Regions from separate parts of the Caballeronia sp. LZ065 genome, predicted to be linked through region 1. Evidence: predicted binding sites of a transcription regulator. Region 1 holds the regulator's gene; each other region holds the start of a gene.
What was found. Region 1 encodes LexA, which represses DNA repair genes until DNA is damaged. Its sites were predicted from a motif close to ACTGTATNNNNATACAGT; they were not measured.
Positions count from the first base shown of each region.

Region 1 (7,794 bases):
GCCCGGCGGACGCGAACGAAGTGGGCGAGTCGTGGCGCGTCGCGTTGACGCACAACAAGGAGCCGTCCTGCCTCGTGCTGACGCGCCAGCCGCTGCCCACTTTCGACCGCTCGAAATACGGCTCGGCGGAAGGCGTGCGGCGCGGCGCGTATGTGCTCGCCGACGCCGACGGCGGCAAGAAACCCGAGGTCATCCTGATGGCGAGCGGCAGCGAAGTGTCGCTGTGCGTCGAGGCCTTCGAGAAGCTCACGGCCGAAGGCATCGCGGCGCGGGTCGTGTCGATGCCTTCATGGGACATCTTCGAAAAGCAGGATGAGGCCTACAAGGAGTCGGTGCTGCCGTCGGACGTGCATGCGCGCGTGTGCGCCGAGCAGGGGGCGACGCTCGGCTGGGACCGCTATGTCGGCCGGCTCGGGGCGCAGATCGTCATGCATACGTTCGGCGCATCGGCGCCGTTGAAGGCGCTCAAGACCAAGTTCGGCTTCACGCCGGAAGCGGTCGTCGACGCTGCGAAGAAACAGATCGAACGTGTGAAATCCAACGGCAAGGAGTAACGGACATGCAGATCGGCATCGTGGGACTGGGGCGCATGGGCGGCAACATCGGGCGCCGCCTGATGCGCGACGGACACCAGTGCGTCGTGTACGACCACAACCCGGAGGTCACCGCCACGCTTGCGGGCGAGGGCGCGACCGGGGCGAAGGATCTCGGCGATCTCGTCGCGAAACTTGAAGCGCCGCGCGTCGTCTGGCTGATGCTTCCGGCGGGCAAGATCACCGAGGACACGCTGGGCGACCTGCGCAAGATCCTGACGGCGGACGACGTGATCATCGACGGCGGCAACAGCTTCTACAAGGACGACATCCGCCGCGCGGCGCAGTTGCGGGAGCAGGGCCTGCATTACGTCGACGTGGGCACCTCGGGCGGCGTGTGGGGCCTGACGCGCGGCTATTGCATGATGATCGGCGGCGAAGAGGCGGTCGTGCGCCGCATCGATCCGATTCTCGCGACACTCGCCCCCGGACGCGGCGACATTCCGGAGACGCCCGGACGCGAGGGCCGCGACGCGCGCGTGGAGAACGGCTACATGCATTGCGGGCCGGTGGGTTCGGGGCACTTCGTCAAGATGGTTCACAACGGCATCGAGTACGGCCTGATGCAGGCGTATGCCGAAGGCTTCCACGTGCTCGAACGCAAGGACTCGACCGAACTGCCCGAGAACGAGCGCTATTCGCTCGATCTCGCCGATGTCGCCGAAGTGTGGCGGCGCGGCAGCGTGGTGTCGTCGTGGCTGCTGGACCTGACGGCGGGCGCGCTCGCCGGCGACGGTTCGCTCGACCGCTATTCAGCCGAGGTCGCCGACAGTGGCGAAGGACGCTGGACCATCGAGGCGGCAATCGAGGAGGCGGTGCCGGCGCAGGTGCTGTCGGCGGCGCTGTACACGCGCTTCCGCTCGCGGGACGCCGAGTCGTTCCCCGAGCGCATGCTGTCGGCCATGCGCTTCGGCTTCGGCGGGCATCATGAGTTTCCGGTGAAATAGCGGGCCGTCACTCTGGCTGTTTGAAACAGCGGCGCCGGACCCTCGCGGTCCGGCGCCGTTTTCATTTCATCATGCGCCGCCTGAAGAGCCACGCGCACAGGAAAAACGGCACGACGGCATAGGCGGCCAGCGCGAGCACATGCAGCGCCCAGCCATCGAGCGGACGGCCGAGCATCGCGGGACGGATCAACTCCACCGCGTGATAGAGCGGCAGCACCTGCGTCACGTGCTGCGCGAGCGCGGGCAATTGCGCGATCGGGAAGAACACGCCGGAGAGCAGCAGCATCGGCGTGAGCGCGAGCGTCTGGTAGAACATGAAGAAGTCGTAGCTCGGCGCGAGCGCCGTCACGATCATCGCCGTGCTGGAGAAAGCGAGCCCGGTCAGCACGATGACCGGCCCCGCGATCAGCATCGACGGAAAACTGGCGTAGCCGAGCGCGCCCGCGACGATCATGATCGCGACGCCCGACAGCACCGACTTGCTCGCGGCCCACACGATCTCGCCCAGCACGATGTCGCCAAGCGTGAGCGGCGTGTGCATGATGGCTTCCCAGGTGCGCTGAACCTGCATGCGCGAGAAGCCCGAATACATCGCCTCGAAGCTCGACGACATCATCACGCTCGACGCCACCGTGCCCGCCGCGAGGAACGCGATATACGACACGCCGTCGACATGCCCGACCATCAGGCCGAGACCCAGGCCCAGGCCGAACAGATAGATCATCGGGTCGGCGAGATTGCCGATCATCGAGGCGATCGCGAGCTTCTTCCACACCAGGTAATTGCGCCGCCATACGGACATCCAGTGGGTGGCGTTGGCGGGCAGCGCGCTCAAGAGCGGCGTGAGGTTGTCCGCCTGGGCTTGCGCTTGTTTCCGGCGTGCGGCTTTTGCCTTGGCGCTGGATTGATCGAAGGTATTCATGGGCTTGTGCGGTTCAGTCCACCATTTCGCGGCCCGTGAGGCGCAGGAACACATCTTCCAGGTTCGCCGGGCGATGCAGATAACGCACGCCGGCGCGGCCGCGGACGAGCGCGTGCACGGGTTGCGGGTCATCGACGTAGCAGAACAGCGTCTCGCCGCTCACTTCCATGCGCGCGACGAGCGGTTCAAGTTCGGCGGCGAGCGCTTTCGGATCCGGTCCGTAGATCTCGATCACGTCCGAGCCGATCACCGATTCGATCAGTTCGGCCGGCCTGCCTTCGGCGATCTTGCGTCCTTCCTCGATCACGCACAGACGGTTGCACAGACGCTCCGCTTCTTCCATGAAATGCGTGGTCAGCAGGATGGTCTTGCCGCGCGCGAGCAGGGAGCGCAGCCGTTCCCAGATCAGATGGCGCGCTTGCGGATCGAGACCGGTGGTCGGTTCGTCCATCACGAGCACGTCGGGGTCGTTGACGAGTGCGCGCGCAAGTGTAAGGCGCCGCTTCATGCCGCCCGAGAGTTCGCCGACACGCGCATCGGCCTTGCTCTCCAGCCGCGCGAATTCGAGCAGCGACGGGACGAGTGCGTCCATGCGCGCACCCTTCAGCCCGAAGTAACGGCCGAACACGACGAGGTTTTCGCGGACGGTGAAATCGGGATCGAGGTTGTCGAACTGCGGCACTACGCCCACGCGTTCGCGAGCGAAGCGGGCGCGCGCCGGAACAGGTTCGCCGACGAGCCGGATCGAGCCGCTGTCCGGCGACGTGATGCCGAGCAGCATCTTGAGCGTCGTGGTCTTGCCGGCGCCGTTCGGGCCGAGCAGGCCGAAGCACTCGCCGGGGCGCACGTCGAAAGAGAGGCCGTCCACTACGGTGCGCGCGCCGTAGTGCTTCCTGACCTCGCTGAACTCGATGGCGGGTGCACTGGCGCTGATGTCATCGTGAAGGCCGGCACGCGATGGCTGCTGCAATGTTTGATCAGTCATGCATTGGTGTTGCGCGAAGAAAAGCGATGGGAAATCCAGCGGGCTAGTGTAATCCAATGCACCAGCTTGGCGCTCGACGCGCCGTCGCGAGCGGCAAGCCCGTTTCGAATCCGTGCGTGGACCGCGTGGCTGATTCCGTCTGTACCGTTCGAGGCTTGTCGGGCAAGGATGTTGCACGGCTGGCACGACGCCAGCTTGCATGAACGGCATAAGCGTCCGGTTAGCGTTTTCCACCGTTGTGACGCCTTGAGCGACACACGATGATGAAGACGCGACACTACGGGAAATCGCATTGCCTTCACCTGCCTCGTTCCGATCCGGAGCGCCGGCGCGAAGGGCAAGTCTGGCCAGGGAGGTCAAGATGGATAGCTATCGAAAAATCCTGCTGTGCTATGACGGCTCCAGAGAGGGCCGCAAGGCGCTGCGTCAGGGCGCGAATCTCGCGCTCGACCTGAAGGCGGAGACGCACATTCTGGCCGTCGTCGACATGCGCTCAAGCATTGCGCAGAGCGCCGGGCTGCTGACCGACATGGCCTGCGGCCGCTTCGAGGATGCCGCCCGCGACATCCTCCAGGAAGGCGTGGACTGGTTGCGCGAACGCGGCCTGGCGGCGCAGGGACACTTCGCGTTCGGCCATCCGATCGACGAGATCGCGGCGCTCGCCGATCAGTTGAACGTGGATCTGGTGGTCGTCGGGCACCGTTGCCGCAATGGGCTCGCGCGCTGGTGGATGGGCGCGGGGAACACGCCGCTGCTCGACCGCGTGAAGTGCAGCATTCTGGTCGCTGTGTGTCAGGCGGGTGAATCGACCGAGGCGGAAGAAGACGCCGCCATGGCGGCCCGGCCGGCCAAGGCCGAAGCGGGCGCCTGACGGACGCTCTACCCGCGGCTTCAGCCGTTCAGGTTCACCGCAACGAGCTTCCACGACACGAGGCCATCGCGGTGAAAGATGGCTGAGTAGCGGGCGTCGCCTGCGCCGTGCTGATAGGTCACGACGAAAGTGCTCAAGCCTTGATAGCCCGCGGTCGTGGCGGGCGGTTGCGGCACCGCTTCGGGCGGCGGAGCGATGTTGCCCGATGCGGGCGCTCCCGATGATATCGCCGCCTCGTTCGTTCCGGCCGGCGACGGACGTTCGCCGGGTGTGCCGCGCGGCGGGATGCCGTTGAGAATGGCCGCGACGCCGTCAGGTGTTGCGTAGGTATCCACCAGCGGACCGACCACCGCCGCGCCGATCATCGCCCCGATGATCGCGAGCGGATTGCCGCTCTTCTGGATGTCCACGCGCCGTGTGAGCAAGGCAGCGACTTGTTCCTTGAGGCTCGCGCGCAGCGCGGGATAATCGACATATTGGTTGACTGTCTGCGCGTCGCGCGCATCGGCGGCGCGCTTGAGGCGATTTAGCGCGATATACGGCGATGCATAGATATAGCCCAACAGTCCGATGACGATCAGGACGACGAGCGTGGTCAGGGTGAAGCGGGTCGTGCGGGACATGCGACGGAAAGGCCTCGTGCGGAACGTGAATCCCGATTGACCGCGCATGCACCCGATAAATCCCTCGAACCAGAATTCAGCGACTGCCGGACCCGCTTACGCCAGGATTCCGCCCGCCAGCCCTGCGCTTTCCTCCGCGATGCAGCGGTCGAGCATGCGCGACACTTCGTCGATCTTGCCAACGAGAATCACGCGGGATTGTCCACGATAAACGCGCACCGGTGCGCGTTCCGCCGCTTCCGCGTGCACGGCGCTGTTCAGCGAAACCCGCGCAAAAGCGGGCTGACGCGACGGCAGTGCGGGCATGTCCGTCTCGAAGAGATCCGGCGTGGCTTCGGCGCGCGGCATGCCGCACGAAATCAGCGTGCGCAGATGGCGCAGACGGTCGAATTGGCGGAAGGGCAACAAGCGGGCGAAACGTTCCATGGTGACTCTCCAGACGATAGGACGCACAGCAGCGCGCCGCGAACGGTGGCCGTCATGCTGGTTTTCGGTTGAACGCCCGAGTGAGCGTTGCTGCGGTTGGTGAGGTGATATTCCGCTTTGTCCAGGACATTTATTGTCTCTTTAAGACAAGCGGGACATCAAAATTTCGAATCTTTTGCGAGTCTTGGCCTCACCAACGCTTGATGCCGGGATGTCAGAACTCGCCGGAACGAATCAGGCCGACCGCAATGCCTTCGAGCGCGAATTCGCCGGTGCCGGAGCGCACGAAAATGTTCTCGTAGTCCGGATTCTCGGCGATCAGTTCGACGCCGTCGCGATGACGCTTCCAGCGCTTCACCGTCACGTCGTCGCCCAGACGCGCGACGACGATCTGCCCGTCCTTCGCCTCGGTGCGCTTCTGCACGGCGAGCAGGTCGCCGTCGAGAATGCCCGCGTCGCGCATGGACAGTCCGCGCACCTTCAGCAAGTAGTCCGGCTTGCTCGAAAACAGCGCGGGGTCGCAGGCGTAGTGCTGAGAGATGTGCTCCTGCGCGAGGATGGGACTACCGGCCGCGACCCGGCCGACCAGCGGCAGCGAGAGCTGCATGATGCTCGCATGCGGCAGCGTGAACTGATGCGGCAGGTCTTCCAGCCGCTCGATGCGCGCTGACTCGGCCAGCAGCCGGATGCCGCGTGACGAGCCCGCCGCGAGCTCGATCACGCCCTTGCGCGCGAGCGCCCGCAGATGTTCCTCGGCCGAGTTGGCCGAACTGAAGCCGAGTTCGGCGGCGATCTCGGCGCGTGTGGGCGGGAAGCCCGTACGCTCGATCGCACGCTGGATCAGCTCGAACACCTGCTGCTGCCGCGCGGTGAGTTTGGATGTCTTGTTCACTGGCTCGGACCCCTCGGACACTGTATGGATGGACAGGTGACTGTATTTTTATACAGTATTCGGCGCTTTTCAAGCTTTACTTTAAGTTCGGCCGTGCGGGCCCCCGGCGCGCTCGATGTGCGGCCGGAGCGGCTTCCCATGCACAGGAATAAGCTTCTTAGCAGTTTTACGTATAAAAAAGTGAGAAACGATTATTTCTAATCATATAGACGCATCGTTAGACTGATTCCGTCAATTCGATAAGACGGAGAACGGGGAATGCAAAGCTTGAAATGGGGTTTGGGGCAGGGCGCGCGCCGCCTGCTCGCGGCGGCGGCGTTGACGGCGGCGGGCATCGGCATGGCTGCGTCCGCGAGCGCGGAGACATCGTTCCTGAATGTGTCCTACGATCCGACGCGCGAGCTCTATCAGGACTTCAATCAGGCCTTCGCGAAGAAGTGGAAGGCCGAGACGGGCGAGACCGTCACCTTCAAGCAGTCGCACGGCGGGTCCGGCGGCCAGGCCCGTGCGGTCCTCGACGGTCTGCAGGCCGACGTCGTCACGCTCGCGCTGGCGTATGACATCGACGCGCTCGCGGGCAAGGGCCTCGTCAATGCGGACTGGCAGAAGCGCCTGCCGGACAATGCCTCGCCGTACACCTCGACCATCGTGTTCCTGGTGCGCAAGGGCAATCCAAAGCACATCAAGGACTGGGACGACCTGGCGAAGCCGGGCGTGTCGATCGTCACGCCGAATCCGAAGACTTCGGGCGGCGCGCGCTGGAACTATCTGGCCGCGTGGGCGTATGCGCAGCACAAGCCGGGCGGCAACGAGCAGACCGCGAAGGATTTCGTGACGAAGCTCTACAAGAACGCGGGCGTGCTCGATTCCGGCGCGCGCGGCGCGACGACAAGTTTCGTGCAGCGCGGCCAGGGCGACGTGCTGATCGCGTGGGAAAACGAGGCGTTCCTGTCGCTGAAGGAGTTTGGTCCGGACAAGTTCGAGATCGTAGTGCCTTCGGTGAGCATCCTGGCGGAGCCGCCGGTCGCGGTGGTGGACAAGGTCGTCGACAAGCACGGCACGCGCAAGCTCGCCGAGGCGTATCTCAAGTATCTGTATAGCGACGAAGGCCAGCAGATTGCCGCACGCAATTTCTATCGTCCGCGTTCGAAGACGGTGCCGGCCGACCTCACGAAACAGTTTCCGAAGCTGAAGCTCTACACCATCGACGACACGTTCGGCGGCTGGGCCAAGGCGCAGAAGACGCACTTTGCCGACGGCGGCGTGTTCGACTCGATCTATCAGCCGCAGTAAGGACAGGTTCCGACGACGCGGCGCACCCATGACGCCGCGCGTCGCTCAAGCAGTACCCCTCAAGCAGTACCCCGGCAGCACGCGCCTCCCCCGGCGCAAAAGGAAGACTCAAGGATGACGACCTTCACATTCAGGAAACCGAGCGCCTTGCCCGGTTTCGGCCTGACCCTCGGCATCACGCTGGCTTACCTGAGCCTCGTGGTGCTGATTCCGCTTGCGGCCACCTTCGCGAAGACCGCGAC
Region 1 is NZ_JARUXV010000001.1:1,663,903-1,671,696, forward strand. It holds gene tkt (transketolase) at 1-554, shown strand, start outside; gene gnd (phosphogluconate dehydrogenase (NAD(+)-dependent, decarboxylating)) at 560-1,540, shown strand; gene QCE63_RS07680 (ABC transporter permease) at 1,602-2,462, opposite strand; gene nodI (nodulation factor ABC transporter ATP-binding protein NodI) at 2,476-3,447, opposite strand; gene QCE63_RS07690 (universal stress protein) at 3,809-4,318, shown strand; gene QCE63_RS07695 (DUF2939 domain-containing protein) at 4,339-4,941, opposite strand; gene QCE63_RS07700 (hypothetical protein) at 5,038-5,367, opposite strand; gene lexA (transcriptional repressor LexA) at 5,582-6,259, opposite strand; gene QCE63_RS07710 (sulfate ABC transporter substrate-binding protein) at 6,518-7,552, shown strand; gene cysT (sulfate ABC transporter permease subunit CysT) at 7,667-7,794, shown strand, end outside.

Region 2 (7,794 bases), 880 kb from region 1:
GTTCGCTGCTTCTTTCATAGCGATCGACAGATGCGCCACCTTCTTCGTTAGCCTCATCCGCCGAACCGAGCTTCGAATCAGCCTTCGAATCCGTCTTCGAATTTGCCTTCGAACCGGGCCGGCGCCTGAGCATCGTCCTTCAGGCTCGACGCTTATTCTTCGTCGGCCACTACGGCCTTGGCGACAACCGCTTCACCCATTGCAGCCACGCCCAGCGATTCGCGGATCTTGTTCTCGATCTCGCGCGCGATGTCCGGATTCTCGCGCAGGAATTCACGCGCATTGTCCTTGCCCTGACCGATACGGTCGCCGTTGTAGCTGTACCAGGCACCGGCCTTGTCGACCAGCTTGGCCTGCACGCCAAGGTCGATGATTTCGCCCTGACGCGAGATGCCTTCGCCATACAGGATGTCGAAGATGGCTTCGCGGAACGGCGGCGCGACCTTGTTCTTCACGACCTTCACGCGCGTTTCATTGCCGATGACTTCGTCGTTCTTCTTGATCGAGCCAATGCGGCGGATATCCAGACGCACCGACGAGTAGAACTTGAGCGCATTGCCGCCGGTGGTGGTTTCCGGATTGCCGAACATCACACCGATCTTCATGCGGATCTGGTTAATGAAGATGACGAGGCAGTTCGTGCGCTTGATGGTGCCGGTAAGCTTGCGCAGCGCCTGCGACATCAGACGCGCCTGAAGACCCGGCAGCGAGTCGCCCATTTCGCCTTCGATTTCCGCCTTCGGCACGAGAGCAGCCACAGAGTCGATGACGATCATGTCGATGGAACCCGAGCGCACCAGCGCGTCCGCAATTTCGAGCGCCTGCTCGCCCGTGTCCGGCTGCGAGATCAGCAGCTCCGACACGTTCACGCCGAGCTTGCCTGCGTATTGAACGTCGAGCGCGTGTTCCGCGTCGATGAAGGCCGCCGTGCCGCCGAGCTTCTGCATTTCGGCAACGACCTGCAGCGTGAGCGTGGTCTTGCCCGACGATTCCGGACCGTAGATTTCCACCACTCGGCCACGCGGCAAACCGCCGACGCCGAGCGCGATGTCCAGACCGAGCGAACCGGTGGACACCACCTGAATGTCTTCGACCGCCTCACCTGCGCCGAGCCGCATGATCGACCCTTTGCCGAATTGCTTTTCGATCTGCGCGAGCGCGGCGGCCAGGGCCTTGCTCTTTTCCGCAGTCATTCCAGCCGGGCCTTTCTTGCTTTCTTCCATGAATCGTCCTTTGCTATGATGAACGGCGTCTGAGGCAGTGTTCACGGGCATTTTCGCTGCTCGAACGAGCTTCTCGAAAGGCCTTTTCACACGCACGCAGACACTGTATAAAAAAACAGTAGTTTTTGCAAGCGGGTAGCGCCGCGACGCAGCTTTTTTTCCGCGTCACGCAAGTTGCACACCCCTGCGCAAGAACTGCAAATACACCTGGAGACCGCCGCGCCGGGCGACATTCGGTGCCGGCAATGCCGCTGCGCTTCGCCGCGCATGGGGCGTACCAAGGCGCACACGACGATGCGAATCCTCATTGCCGAAGACGACAGCATACTCGCGGACGGTCTCGTCCGATCACTCCGCCAATCGGGCTATGCCGTTGATCATGTGAAGCATGGCGTCGAGGCGGATACCGCCCTTTCGCTACAGACTTTCGACCTCCTGATCCTCGATCTCGGCTTGCCGCTGATGCCCGGCCTGGAGGTGCTGCGCCGCCTGCGCGCACGCAATTCGCAGATGCCCGTGCTGATCCTCACCGCCGCCGACAGCGTCGACGAACGCGTGAAGGGACTCGACCTCGGCGCGGATGACTATATGGCCAAGCCCTTCGCGCTCAACGAGCTCGAAGCGCGCGTGCGGGCGCTGACGCGGCGCGGCGCCGGCGGCGGCCCGACGGTCGTGAAGCACGGCTCGCTCTGCTTCGACCAGGTCGGGCGCATCGCGACGATCGGCGAGCAGGTCATCGACTTGTCCGCGCGCGAACTTGGCGTGCTCGAAGTGCTGCTGCAGCGAAGCGGCCGGCTCGTGTCGAAGGAACAGCTCGTCAATCATCTGTGCGAGTGGGGCGAGGAAGTCAGCAACAACGCCATCGAGGTCTACGTGCACCGGCTGCGCAAGAAGATCGAGCCGAGCGGCGCGAAGATCATCACGGTACGCGGGCTCGGTTACACGCTGGAGAAAACGGGCGCGTCGTCGAATGGCGCGGGGCCGCAGCCGCCGGCCGACCCGATGCCCGCCAGCCATCACTACAAGTAGGCGGTATGGCGTCGTCGGCTTCCACTGAATCGCGCGCGCCGAAGCCCTCCGCTGACGCCTCCGCCGACTCCGACACGCTGCGCGACGCGCGCTACGCCAACCCGTTCGCGCCGCCCGACGAACTCGAACCCGATACGCACGCGCATCCGCGCTCGCTCTTCGGCGAAATTCTCGACTGGATGCTGGCGCCGCTGCTGCTGCTCTGGCCGATGAGCATCGCGGTGACCTATCTCGTTGCCAAGTCGATCGCCAACGGGCCCTTCGACCGCGCGCTCGAAGCCGACGCCTACGTGCTGGCGCGGCAGATCCAGCCGGTCAACGGCGTCGCGGAGCTGCGCCTGCCCGATGCCACCCGCGACTTCCTGCGCGCCGACAACATCGACAGCGTGTTCTTCCAGGTGCTCGGCACGCGCGGCGAGCTGGTCGGCGGCGACCGCGACATGCCGCTGCCGCACGACGACGACCGGCCGCAGCCCGGCATCGTCGAATTCCGCGACGACGTATTGCGTGGCAACGACATCCGCGTCGCCTACACCACGGTCGATCTGCCCGGACTCGCGCCCGGACGCGATCCGGCCAGCACCCAGCCGGTGCTGGTGCAGGTCGCCGAGACGCTCGACAAGCGCAGCCAGCTCGCCAACGACATCATCAAGGGCGTGATCCTGCCGCAGTTCGTGATCCTGCCGCTCGCGATCATCCTGGTGTGGTTCGGCCTGTCGCGCGGGCTCGCGCCGCTGCATGCGCTGCAGTCGAACATCCGGGCGCGTCGTCCGGACGATCTTTCGCCGCTGGAAGCGGACCGCGCCCCGCCGGAGATCGCGCCGCTGGTCGCCTCGTTCAACGATCTGCTCACGCGGCTCGAACAGAACATGGAGTTCCAGAAGCGTTTCATCGCCGATGCCGCGCATCAGATGAAGACGCCGCTCGCGGGCTTGCGCATGCAGGCCGAGTTCGCGATGCGCCAGGAGGTGTCGGCGGAGGTGCAGCGCTCGCTGGAGCAGATCGCGACGAGTTCCGAACACGCGGCCCGCCTCGTCACGCAACTGCTGGCGCTGGCGCGTGCCGAGAATCGCGCGGCGGGCGGCATTTTCTCGCGCATCGAGCTGACGACGCTCGCACGGCTCGCGGTGCGCGACTGGGTGCAGCCTGCGCTCGCCAAGCGCATGGACCTGGGCTTCGAGGAGCCGCCGCATCCGGTGGAGGTGGAAGGCAATGTCGTGATGCTGCGGGAGATGCTCTCGAACCTGATCGACAACGCGATCCGCTACACGCCCGCGGGCGGGCGCATCACCGTGCGCGTGCGGATGGATGACGCTCACCTCGACCTCGTGCATCTCGAAGTGGAAGACTCGGGGCTGGGCATTCCGGCGGCGGAGCGCGGGCGCGTGGTGGAGCGGTTCTACCGCATTCTCGGGCGCGAAGGCGACGGCAGCGGGCTGGGGCTTGCGATCGTCAAGGAGATCACGACGATGCATGGCGGCACGCTCGCGATCGAGGATCACGTGTATCAGGACAGTCCACGGCTGGCTGGAACCCTTGTGCGGGTCAGTCTTAAGCGGGTTTATCCTGCCCGGGACAAACCCTGACCGTCAGGATCGATTCTTCCCTTCTCGGGCGTCAGAAGCCCGACGTTGCCCGAAAATAGACGATCGTTTGCACCACGATTCCGTCAAATCGGGGCGTTCAGCCAGCAATAGCGCATCTGACGGCCTGACGCCGCGCGTCAGAACGCCGTAAGTTTTCGTTCCAATAATCGTTGCACCGGAGCCGCCAGGTCGCGGACCGATATATTCGAAAAATTCAAATCAGCACAGGAGGCGGTACATGGCTACGGTTGAGGGGCGCGTTTCGCACGCACCGATGACGGCGGACGAAAAGAAGGTCATCTTCGCTTCGTCGCTCGGGACGGTGTTCGAGTGGTACGACTTCTATCTGGCGGGCTCGCTCGCCGTGTACATCAGCAAGACCTTCTTCTCGGGCGTCAACCCGACGGCCGGCTTCATCTTCACCCTGCTCGGCTTCGCGGCGGGCTTCGCGGTGCGTCCGTTCGGCGCGATCGTGTTCGGGCGGCTCGGCGACATGGTCGGGCGCAAGTACACGTTCCTCGTGACGATCGTCATCATGGGCCTGTCGACGTTCCTGATCGGCTTCCTGCCGGGTTACGCGACGATCGGCATCGCGGCGCCGGTCATCTTCATCGCGATGCGTCTGTTGCAGGGCCTGGCGCTCGGCGGCGAGTACGGCGGCGCGGCGACCTACGTCGCGGAGCACGCGCCTTCGAACAAGCGCGGCGCGTGGACGGCGTGGATCCAGACCACGGCGACGCTCGGCCTGTTCATCTCGCTGATCGTGATTCTCGCGGTGCGCACGGCGGTTGGGGAAGAACAGTTCGGCGCGTGGGCGTGGCGCATCCCGTTCCTCGTGTCGATCCTGCTGCTGGCCATTTCGGTGTGGATCCGGATGAAGCTACATGAATCGCCGGTGTTCGAGCGCATCAAGGCCGAAGGCAAGACCTCGAAGGCGCCGCTCACCGAAGCGTTCGGCGAGTGGAAGAACCTGAAGATCGTGCTGCTGGCGTTGTTCGGCCTGACGGCGGGCCAGGCGGTCGTGTGGTACACGGGCCAGTTCTATTCGCTGTTCTTCCTCACGCAGACGCTCAAGGTGGACGGCACCAGCGCGAACATCATGGTCGCCGTGGCGCTCCTGATCGGCACGCCGTTCTTCGTGTTCTTCGGCTCGCTCTCGGATCGCATCGGACGCAAGCCGATCATCATGGCCGGCTGCCTGATCGCGGCGCTCTCGTTCTTCCCGCTGTTCAAGGCGCTCGCGCACTACACCAATCCGACGCTCGAGGCCGCGACGCAAAAGTCTCCGATCGTCGTGATCGCCAATCCGGACGAGTGCTCGTTCCAGTTCAATCCGGTGGGAACGGCGAAATTCACGTCGTCGTGCGATATCGCGAAGGGCGCGCTGTCGAAGGCCGGCCTGAACTACGAGAACGTGGCGGCGCCGGCGGGCACGCAGGCGCAGATCAAGGTGGGCGAAACAGTCGTCAACACCTATGACGGCAAGGGCGCCGACGCCAAGGCCCAGGGCGCCGCGTTCGACAAGACGCTCGCCGGCACGCTGAAGAGCGCGGGCTATCCGCCAAAGGCCGATCCGGCGCTGATCAATTGGCCGATGGCGATCGTGGTCCTGACCATCCTCGTGATCTTCGTGACGATGGTGTACGGGCCGATCGCGGCGATGCTGGTCGAGATGTTCCCGGCGCGGATCCGCTATACGTCGATGTCGCTGCCGTATCACATCGGCAATGGCTGGTTCGGCGGCTTTCTGCCGGCGACGGCCTTCGCGATCGTCGCGGCCAAGGGCGATATCTACTCGGGGCTGTGGTATCCGATCGTGATTGCGCTGGCGACGTTCGTGATCGGCATGCTGTTCGTGAAGGACACGCGCAAGTCGAACGTGTATCACGAGGATTGAGGAGGCTGGGTCGGGCCGTCTTAAGAAATCGCTGGGAGAGGCTTGACAGCCCGAACCGCCCTCTGCATAATCTCGTCTTTCGGCGAATTAGCTCAGCCGGTTAGAGCGACGGAATCATAATCCGCAGGTCCGGGGTTCGAATCCCTGATTCGCCACCAGCTTCAAGAAAAAAGCCGCTGTTCTAAAAGGACAGCGGCTTTTTTGCGTCTGCGCGGCAAGAGTCCTCGCGGCAAGAGTCCTTTGAAGCGGCGCGTGTCAGGTTCCAGCGATGCTCTGGAGACGGATTCGGAGAACATGCCATGACGCACCCATACCTGTGTCCGCGCTATGCGTTCGGCTCGTTCTCCAGAGGTTCAAGCGTGCCGTCCGACCTCACTTCAAATGTGTAAAGACTGCGTTGCGGCGTCTCGCCTAGCTCCACAAGCTCGCTCAGAATTTTTCCATCCCACCAGACCACAGTCCAAGCGGGCAGTGCTCGCTTGATAGCGCGTGCAATCGCGAGTCCTTCCGCATTGAACTTGTCCCAGTTCAACCGGTTCTGACGCTCCTCCGGCGGCTTGAAATCATCGTTGATGTTGTACCAGTCGGCCCACTGCGCGAGCCGAAGTTTCAAGTCGTTCGGCACCGGAAGTTCTTCCGGATCCATGTGCATGCCGTCGAAGTGCCAGATGCAGTTCGACGCATAGTCCGGCATGACCCGGACGTGAACAGGGTTCTCGTCAATCTCAAACTCGTCTTCTTCGTGCTTTGACATGTCTTGAAGTTCGGTGTCAGTCGATTCAGGCGGCGCACATCACCATTGCGCCCGATTCTCGCACGCGAATATGAGCCCACGGATGAAGGGGGTGTTGTTCATCACCAGATCGGCAATCTCAGCCGCTCAATCCCACGTTGAAAGAAAGACGGCGCAAAGGCATCCCCGCGAAGTTTGCTTACAAATGTCACACCTCTCGCGTCCACCGCGCGCGCCGCATCGCGTTTATGGCAGACAGGCACCCGCGCTTCGCATGCCGACAACCGGAGTCACCGCCATGAACGCCCTTCCCCAGATCCCGTCCGACGTCCCGACGAAAGCCTCGCGCATTCATCCGCTGGTCGCGGCTGCGGCCGTATCGGTGATCCTTGCCTGCGGCACCGGCATCGCGGCGATGACCGGGCTGCTGCCGTCTTCGAAGGCCACCGCCAACACGGTCACCGCGTCGCCGCTCGTCGACACGCAGGTGGCCAAAGCGGCATCGTCACCCTCGCCGTCAGCGAGCCAGAAGAACACCCCCCTGCCCCGCGCAGTACGCGGACATCACGTGAACCCTGCCCGCCCCGTCGAGCCGGTTCGCGAGACCGTCCAGCCCGCGCAGAATCCCGTCCCCGCCTACGATCCCTACGCCGGCCAGGTGACCGCCGTCAACGCCGTGCAGACCGCGCAACCGACGACGGGCATCGGTGCGGTCGGCGGCGCGGTGGTCGGCGGCCTCGCGGGCACGCAGATCGGCCAAGGCCGCGGCCGCACGGCAGCGACGATTCTCGGCGCGATCGGCGGGGGCCTCGCGGGCAACCAGATCGAGCATGTCGTGCACAAGACGACCACCTATCAAGTGCAGGTCCGCATGAACGACGGCAATCTTCGCAGCTTCAACTACGACGCCGCGCCGGGCGTGGCGGTCGGCCAGAAGGTGCGTGTGTCGGGTGAGACCTTGACGCCCGCCTGAGACAAAAGACTCATCGCTTAAGACAAGCCTAATTTTCCGGTGCGAAGATGCATTCCATGTCGAATGCATCCGCGCAACCCGCGTCCCGGCGTCGCGCAGCGCGTCGGCCCACGCGAGAAACTCAATCGGGAGTGCTTCTGTGAAGAAGAAATCGAGCAGCATGAAATCCAGCCGTCCGGCCATGTCGCCGTTGCTCCGCTCGCTGACGTACAGCCGCGCGGCGCGCGAGCCGATGATCGACGGCATGTTGTTGCAGTGCTACGCCGCACTCGACGCATTCGATCGTGGCCACGGCTCGCAGACGCTCTTCATGACACTGTGCCGTCATCTGCTGGTCGCCGAGGAACTGTGTC
Region 2 is NZ_JARUXV010000001.1:784,961-792,754, reverse strand. It holds gene recA (recombinase RecA) at 153-1,223, opposite strand; gene QCE63_RS03720 (response regulator transcription factor) at 1,518-2,252, shown strand; gene QCE63_RS03715 (sensor histidine kinase N-terminal domain-containing protein) at 2,258-3,838, shown strand; gene QCE63_RS03710 (MFS transporter) at 4,077-5,735, shown strand; tRNA gene QCE63_RS03705 (tRNA-Met) at 5,817-5,893, shown strand; gene QCE63_RS03700 (hypothetical protein) at 6,061-6,489, opposite strand; gene QCE63_RS03695 (glycine zipper 2TM domain-containing protein) at 6,767-7,441, shown strand; gene QCE63_RS03690 (hypothetical protein) at 7,581-7,794, shown strand, end outside.
Region 2: a site for LexA is predicted at 1,326-1,343, ahead of recA (recombinase RecA). Genes of this name have one in related genera too.

Region 3 (7,794 bases), on a different contig from region 1:
GCCACGACTTCGGCTCGTTCTTGATGACGCCGACCCGATGCATGAACTGCGCAAGTCCGAAGGTATTCTGCGGCGCCACCTTGAACTGCACTGCCGGATCCTTGATGACCTTGATCAGCAGATCGCGGTCGAGCCGCGCCTGATTCACGCGCAGATAAATATCGGCGGCCTGTTCCGGATGCTGCGTGATGAAGTTCGCCGCATCGGCGAGACCGGCGACGAACGCGCGATACGTCTTCGGGTTCTCGTTGCGGAACTTCTCGGTGGCATAGAGCACGGTTGCTGAACTCGGGCCGCCGAGCACATCGTAGGAATTGAGCACAATGTGCGCCTTCGGATTGCCAGCAAGTTCCTGCTGCTGGAACGGCGGATTGCCGAAGTGCGCATTGATCTCCGTACCGCCCGCGATGACCGCGGCAGCGGCATCGGGATGCGGCACCGCTTGCGTGTATTTGTCGAGGCGGTCGTAAGCCTTGTCGCCCCAGGTCTTCGCGGCGGCATACTGCAGCACGCGCGATTGCACCGACACGCCCACCGCCGGCACCGCGATGCGGTCCTTGTCGGTGAAGTCTGCGATGGTCTTCACGCGCGGATCGTTCGACACGAGGTAATACGGAAAATTGCCGAGCGACGCCACGCCCTTCACATTCTGACGTCCATGCGTGCGGTCCCAGATGGTCAGCAGCGGACCGACGCCGGCCGCCGCGATATCGACGGAACCGGACAGCAGTGCGTCGTTGACGCTCGCGCCGCCCGAGAGCTTCGCCCATTCGACCGTGATCTCGAGCCCTTCCTTCTTGCCCTCCTGCTCGATGAACTTCTGGTCGCGCGCGACGTTGAGCAACAGATAGACGACGCCGAACTGCTCGGCGACCCGAAGCGTGCCTTCGGCCCGCGCGCCCGCCGATGTCACGCCCAACGCGACCGCCAGCACGGCGCCGAGTGCGCGCGCCGCGCCCTTCCCTTTGCGAGACTGCATCGATGAAACCCCGTGATTGAATCGTTGATGTGCGGCTAAAGGATCAAAAAGGCGCGTCGCCTTCGATGGTCGTGCGATACAGCTTGCGGCGCTGATCGTCGGGCGTGCCGGCCGCGAGGTGCATCACCGAGCGGTTGTCCCAGAAGACCATGTCGCGCGGCTGCCATTGATGGCGATAGATGAACTCCGGCCGCGTGCTGTGCGCGAAGAGTTCAGCAAGCAAGGACTGGCTTTCGTCGTCAGGCAAGCCGATCACGCGCGTGGTGAAGTGCTCGCTCACGAACAGCGCGCGGCGCTTGGTTTCCGGATGCGTCCGCACGACGGGATGCGTCACCGGCTTGACCTGGGCAATCTGTTCCGCCGAAAGATTCGGCCGCCACGGGCTGCGCTTCTGCAATTCGGCGTACTTGGCCAGATAGGTATGCTCGGCGACGCGCCCTTCCACCGCTTTTTGCAGATGCGCGGGCAGGCTGTCCCAGGCGAGATGCTGGTTGGCGAACAGCGTGTCGCCGCCGACCGACGGCAGTTCCTGCGCATGCAGCAGCGATCCGAGGCTCGGCTTGTCCTTGTACGACAGGTCCGAATGCCAGAAATGGCCCGCATCGCCGAGGCCGATCGGCTTGCCGTTCTCAGTGATGTTCGAGACGATCAGCACTTCCGGATGGCCTGCGAGCCCGAACTGATGCAGCACGTGGATCTGCAACGGCCCGAAGCGCTTGCTGAATGCCACCTGCTCGTCCGGCGTGATGCGCTGGTCGCGGAACACGAGTACGTGGTAGTCCAGGTGCGCGCGATGGATGCGCGCGAAGTCGGCTGCCGACAGCGGCCGCGACAGATCGAGGCCGAGCACTTCGGCGCCGAGCGGGGCATCGAACGGATGGATCTCGATGGGTTGATCGGCAGCGGATGCTTGAATGTCGGCGTCTTGGGAAGCGGTGAGGGTCGTCACGGTCGAGTCGGTCACTTCATCGGTCACTTCGGGGAAGCGAATAATCTAGCGTGCCGCACGACGCCCTACAACGAAGCATCTGCGATGTGCTTATCTGCTCGCGTCATAAGCCTGAAGCGCCGGCTCATTCGCCCGGGTTGTCGAACGGCAGCTCGACCTGCGTGGGTTCTACGGGCGCGCTCTCGTCGTGGCCCGCCAGCGCACTGACGCGCACGCCGAGCAGACGAATACGCCGTTCGAGCGCGATGCGCTTCAGGCATTCGGTCGCGGCGCGGCGAATCTCGACGGGATCCGCCGTGGCAACCGGCACGGTCAGGTCGCGCGTGACGGTGCGGAAGTCGTCGAAACGCAGCTTGATGCCCACCGTGCGGCCGACATAACCCTTGCGCTGAAGATCGTCGGCAACGCGCGTGCAGAGCGCGGTGAACTCGGCGGACAGCGTCGCGCGATCCTGCTTCGGATGGAAGTCGCGTTCGAAGGTGGTTTCGCGGCTCATCGACTTCGGCGTGGAGCGGGTGACCACGGGCCGGTCGTCCTCGCCTTGCGCGATGCGGGCGAGCCACGCCGCGTAGGTGCCGCCGAAGTGCGTCTGCAACAAACCGGGATCGGCGGCGGCGATGTCGCCCACCGTATGGATGCCGAGCGCCGCCAGGCGCTCGTTCGCCTTCGGCCCGATGCCGTTCACCTTGCGCGCGGCAAGCGGCCAGATGCGGGTGGGCAGGTCGTCCATCGTCAGGATGGTGAGGCCGTCGGGCTTGTCGAGTTCGGAGCCGATCTTCGCAAGCAGCTTGTTCGGCGCGATGCAGATGGAGCACGTCAACCCGGTGGCTTCGTGCACGGCGTCCTTCATGCGGCGGCCGATCTCGGCGGGCTCGCCGGGCAGGTCGCCGACATCGATATAGATTTCGTCGATGCCGCGATTCTCGATCTGCGACGTGAAAGTGGCGACGGACGCCTTGAAGAGCCGCGAGTAATGGCGATACGACTCGAAATCGGTGGGCAGCAGGATGGCGTCGGGCGCGAGTTGCGCGGCCTTCATCATGCCCATCGCGGAAAACACGCCGAACTTGCGCGCTTCATACGTCGACGTGGTGACGACGCCCCGCCCCGCGTAGTCGCGCAGCCGGCGAAAGCGGCGCGTGCCGTCGGGCAGCGTTTCCGGCGTGGCGCTGCGGCCGCCGCCCACCACCACCGCCATGCCGCGCAGTTCGGGATAGCGCAGCAACTCCACCGATGCGAAGAACGCATCCATGTCGAGATGCGCGATGCGGCGCGGCGCCGGATGCGGAGCTTGCGAGTTCATCGGCGCGGCCGGTGCGCCGCGTCCGATGCGCAAACGACAGGTTTCAACGCATGGAACATGGGGGTGCGCGTTGCGCGGCGCGGCGAAAACGAGGAATGGCGTTACTGTACATTCATACAGTGATTTGCGCTAGAGAGGCTGCCGTGCGGCAGCGGGTTCACTCACCGGAAACGCCTCTCGCCTATACCTTGCACGGAGACGAACCCCGCGTTTGGGGATGATCGCTTCGGTTATCGCGCATGCTGGAGCTTTCCGGTGGACACGGCCGCCGGCACATTCATCGGCACCATGGCGATGTATCATCCGCGGTCGCGCCATCTGAACGATCGCCACCGGCAACTGGCCGCGCTCGTGACGAGCACGGCGTCGATCGTGATCGCGCGTCACGATGAAGCCGAGACGCGCAAATTCGCCGAGCGGGCGTTTCGCCGCAGCGAACAGCAGCCGCGCGTCTGGCTGGCCGGCAACTCCGATGTCGTCTACCGGATGAGCGCCAACTGAAGCAACTTATGGCTTCTTGACGGACAAACGCTGGTTGCCAGCATCGCGGAGCACGGCGCGACCTGGCTGAGCCGGAACATTCCTCCCGAGGATCATCGGACGGTCATCAGGAAGATCAGGCGCGCGATCCGGTCCCGTTCGGTCTTCGAACTGGAGCATTGAGTGAAACGGGACGACGGCACGCTGGCGCACGTGTTTTCCCGCGCTATTCCGAAGTGCAGGCGGGCGGGAAGGCAGGCTAGCCATGACGACGGTCCAGGACCCGCTGGAGACATTGCCGGCCGTCGGCGTGTCCTGGAAAGGCGAATGTTTTGCTGCGTCCTGCAGGACGAGGTCTTTCGCGGAAGGTGCTCGGCAGTATCGGAGCACGCCGCGTCTCACTCCGGCGTCCGCTTCTCCGCGAGCGCCCGGCGGCAATCGTCGAACACCTGCCGCACGACATCCGACTGATAGTTGAGGTCTTCGCTGTCGAGAATCTCCTCGACGGCATCGCGCGCCCAGTCCGCTTCGAGCAGCGCGCAATGTTGGGTGGCGATGTCCCGCGCGATGGCCGCGAGCTTGGCGATGGTCAGCCAGTCGGCCAGCCGCTGATGCCGGTCCAGCCACTTGTGCGCCGCCTGCACGTGGAAGGAGGCGGCCGGCCAGGCGCCGTTCAGGTAGAACGCGCCGAGACTGCCGCACGTGAGCCAGCAGAGCAACTCGATGCGGTCGCGGGCACTCAGGGTACGGGGCACATCGTTCATGGCGGCCTTCACGAAGACGATCGACGAATGCGCGAAACGCGCGGCGTTCCGCTTGAAAACCCGCTTTGAAACCGTATGAAAGACGATATCACGGGATGGTGCGGCGCGGCAGTGCGATCACGCCGCACAGCCGCGACGACAGTGCGCTGGCGAACGCTCAGGCATGCCATGGAGGGCGCATTGCGCGTGCCCGCGCGCGCTCATTCTTCGCTAATGGACGCGGCCTAATCTGCTCTTGTCGGCCCGCGGTACAGGCCGTTAATCACGACGGGAGTCCATCATGTTCGAACGTTTCTCGAAGTCACTCGGCAGCTTCTTTTCCAGCCACGACGCACAGGAAGACTATTTGTCCTCATCCACCGATCTCGCCGACCTCGAACGCCGCATGCGGCAGGTCGAAGAACAGGATCACACGTACGGCATGCACTTTTACGGCGAGGTCGGGCATCACGGCCACTGACGCCGCAGCGCGGCGCGCGCCGCCGAGCGCTACTTCGCGTCCTCGCGGCCAGCCTGTCCGAGCATCACGGTCCAGCCGAGCCCGCGCACGTTGCGAATCACGCTCGCGCCGAACTTCTTGCGCACGGAATGGATGAGCACGTCCACGGCGTTGCTCTCCACTTCCTTTCCCCAACCGTACAGCCGGTCTTCCAGCTGGTCGCGAGAAAAGATGGTGCCGGGACGTTCGAGCAGCGCGTGCATCAGCGCGAATTCCCGCGCCGACAGCACGCCCGACGTTTCGCCGCAGGTGAGCGTGCGCTGGTCGAGATTGAGGTTAATGGAATCGTCGCCGAGACGGGACACCGCATAGCCCGCCTTGCGGCGCAGCACCGCGCGAATGCGCGCGAGCAGTTCCGGCATGTCGAAGGGCTTGAGCAGATAGTCGTCGGCGCCGAGATCGAGGCCTTGCACGCGCGTATCGAGATCGTCGCGCGCGGTGAGGATCAGCACCGGCGTCGCGTTGCCGGCCGAGCGCGCCTGCCGCAGCAGTTCAATGCCGCTCATGCCCGGCAAGCCGAGATCGAGCAGCACCACGGTGTAGTCGGCGGCGCCCAGCGCCTCGCGGCCGGCCTGGCCGTCACGCACCCAATCGACGGCATAGTCCGCGTCCTTCAAGGCCCGCATCAGGCTCGTGCCGATCTGGATGTCGTCTTCGATGAGAAGAATGCGCATGCTCTACCCCGCCCCCGTGAAACCCAACGGACCGCATGGCGCCGCCATGCGGACAGGAATGACGCGCGTAGCGCGCCCGCATTGCAACGGGACCCTTTACCCCGCGTGTCCCTCAGCGAATGCATTGTAATCGGCGCGAATTGCGCCGTCTCGTTCAGGCACAAACAGAATCAGGCGCGGCCACGCTTTCCGTGACGGCTTCGGTCACGAAGCCGATCGACGCGACAATGCCCGATTGCCCGTCATCGCGGTTGCGCAGCGTGACGTCGCCGCCGTAGCGCGCGGCAATCGCCTTGACGATGGACAGCCCCAGCCCGCTGCCCTCGATATCCGGACAGGCCCGAAAGAAGCGGTCGAAGACGCGCGGCAGCAAGGCCTCGTCGATGCCCGGGCCGGTATCGATCACGTCGATCCATACCCGTTCGCCGTCGCGCCGCATGCGCAGGTCGATGGTGCCGCCGTCGGGCGTATAGCGCACCGCGTTCGATACGAGATTCTTCACCGCCATGCCAATGTCCGTCTCGATGGCCCGGACGTGTGCGCTCACCATTTCCTCGGCGCCGATATCGAGGCCGCGCGCGATGGCGATCGGCAGGACATCGGCGACCGCGCCCGTCACGATTTCCGACAGATCCACGCGCGCGAGCGGCGCGGCGCTGTTCACGGCCGCATCCGCGCGCGCGAGGCGCAGCAACTGCGCGATCAGCTTGCCGCTGCGCGCGATGCCACGGCGCAGTTCCTGGAAGCGCTCCTGGTTGCCCGGAGCGATATGCGGCGCCAGAGCGTCCGCCTGCAACTGCAGCGCGGTGAGCGGCGTGCGGAGTTCGTGCGCGGCATCGGCGATGAACTTGCGCTCCTTGTCGATGGCGCCCGCGAGGCGCTCGATCATCGTGTTGATCGACTCGATGAAGGGCTTGATCTCGGTCGGCACGCCGACCAGCGAAAGCGGCTGAAGATGACTCGTGTCGACGCCCTGCACCTCGCGGCCCAGCTCGTTCAGTTGCCGCAACGAACGGCGCACGACCAGCGCGACCAGAACCCACACGAGCGGCAGCAGCACGACCGTGGGCCACAGCGCGAGGGTGGCGGTTTCTTCGGTCAGATCGTGGCGCACGGCGGAGCGCTGGGCGACCTGGATGGTCATGGTCGGCTCGCGACGCGTATAGATACGCCATTGCTCGCCGTTGGCCGTCACGTTGGAGAAGCCGGGAGTGGCGTCGCGCGGAAAGCGCAGCGAAGGCTCGGTGGTGCGGAACGGCACGGTCTCGCCCGGCTTCCACACGACCACCACCACGTCGCGGTCGTCCTGGCTGCCGCGCGACGGATTGGCGGGAATGCCCTCGGCGAAACCGTCGCGCATGCGCGTCGCCACCTGCACGAGGCGCGTATCGAGCAGCGCGTTGGTGCCGGCCTGGCTCAGCTTGTAGGAACTCACGCCCTGGATCACGCCGATCACGGTCACGAGGATGCCGAGCGCGACGACCAGTTGGTTTTTCAGCGATTTGATCATGCGAGTCTGCCGCCTCCGGAAGGAACGGGGCGCGCCTGCGGGCGCAGCTTCTGCCGGTTCGATTTTAAGCGACATTCGCGGAGATTCCGGTAGAAAAGAACACCAAGGCGCCAGGCGCCGCGGTAAAAAATGGGCCAGCCCGTCGGGGCCGGCGCCAAGGCTGAGGAGTGACTACGAGAACGTGAACGGACTGGGGAAGTACTCGGGGGAAGCACTATCCATCCACGTAATCCAGCGTAGCGGCGAAGAATTAGCGATTAATGAGGAGCGCGGCCCCGGTCTCATAGGGTCGAACCGCACGTTCGACCCTCGCGGCCGGCGCAAGCAGCATCGGCCCGCACGGGATAACATTGCACGGGTCGCCCGTTCACCGGCAACGCCGCTCCGGACGAAAGCCAATCGCAAGAATAATCACAGGCCGGAGCATCGCCGCTGTCTCTTCCATTCACGTGCAGCCCCGCACATGCGCAACGGCATCGGTTGCGCGGCGGGCAGCGCGTCTTTCGACCACCGCATGTCACAGTCCCGTCAAACCGTTCGTCCTCTTGTCATTGCCGCCATCATGGCCTCGATGGCCATGGTCGCGATCGAGGCCACCATCGTCTCGACCGCCATGCCGCAGATCGCCACCCAGCT
Region 3 is NZ_JARUXV010000004.1:102,019-109,812, reverse strand. It holds gene QCE63_RS27255 (ABC transporter substrate-binding protein) at 1-979, opposite strand, end outside; gene QCE63_RS27250 (TauD/TfdA dioxygenase family protein) at 1,023-1,928, opposite strand; gene dinB (DNA polymerase IV) at 2,053-3,231, opposite strand; gene QCE63_RS27240 (GAF domain-containing protein) at 3,370-3,732, shown strand; gene QCE63_RS27235 (hypothetical protein) at 4,110-4,475, opposite strand; gene QCE63_RS27230 (DUF3563 family protein) at 4,756-4,935, shown strand; gene QCE63_RS27225 (response regulator transcription factor) at 4,965-5,648, opposite strand; gene QCE63_RS27220 (HAMP domain-containing sensor histidine kinase) at 5,803-7,158, opposite strand; gene QCE63_RS27215 (MDR family MFS transporter) at 7,673-7,794, shown strand, end outside.
Region 3: a site for LexA is predicted at 3,335-3,352, ahead of dinB (DNA polymerase IV). Genes of this name have one in related genera too.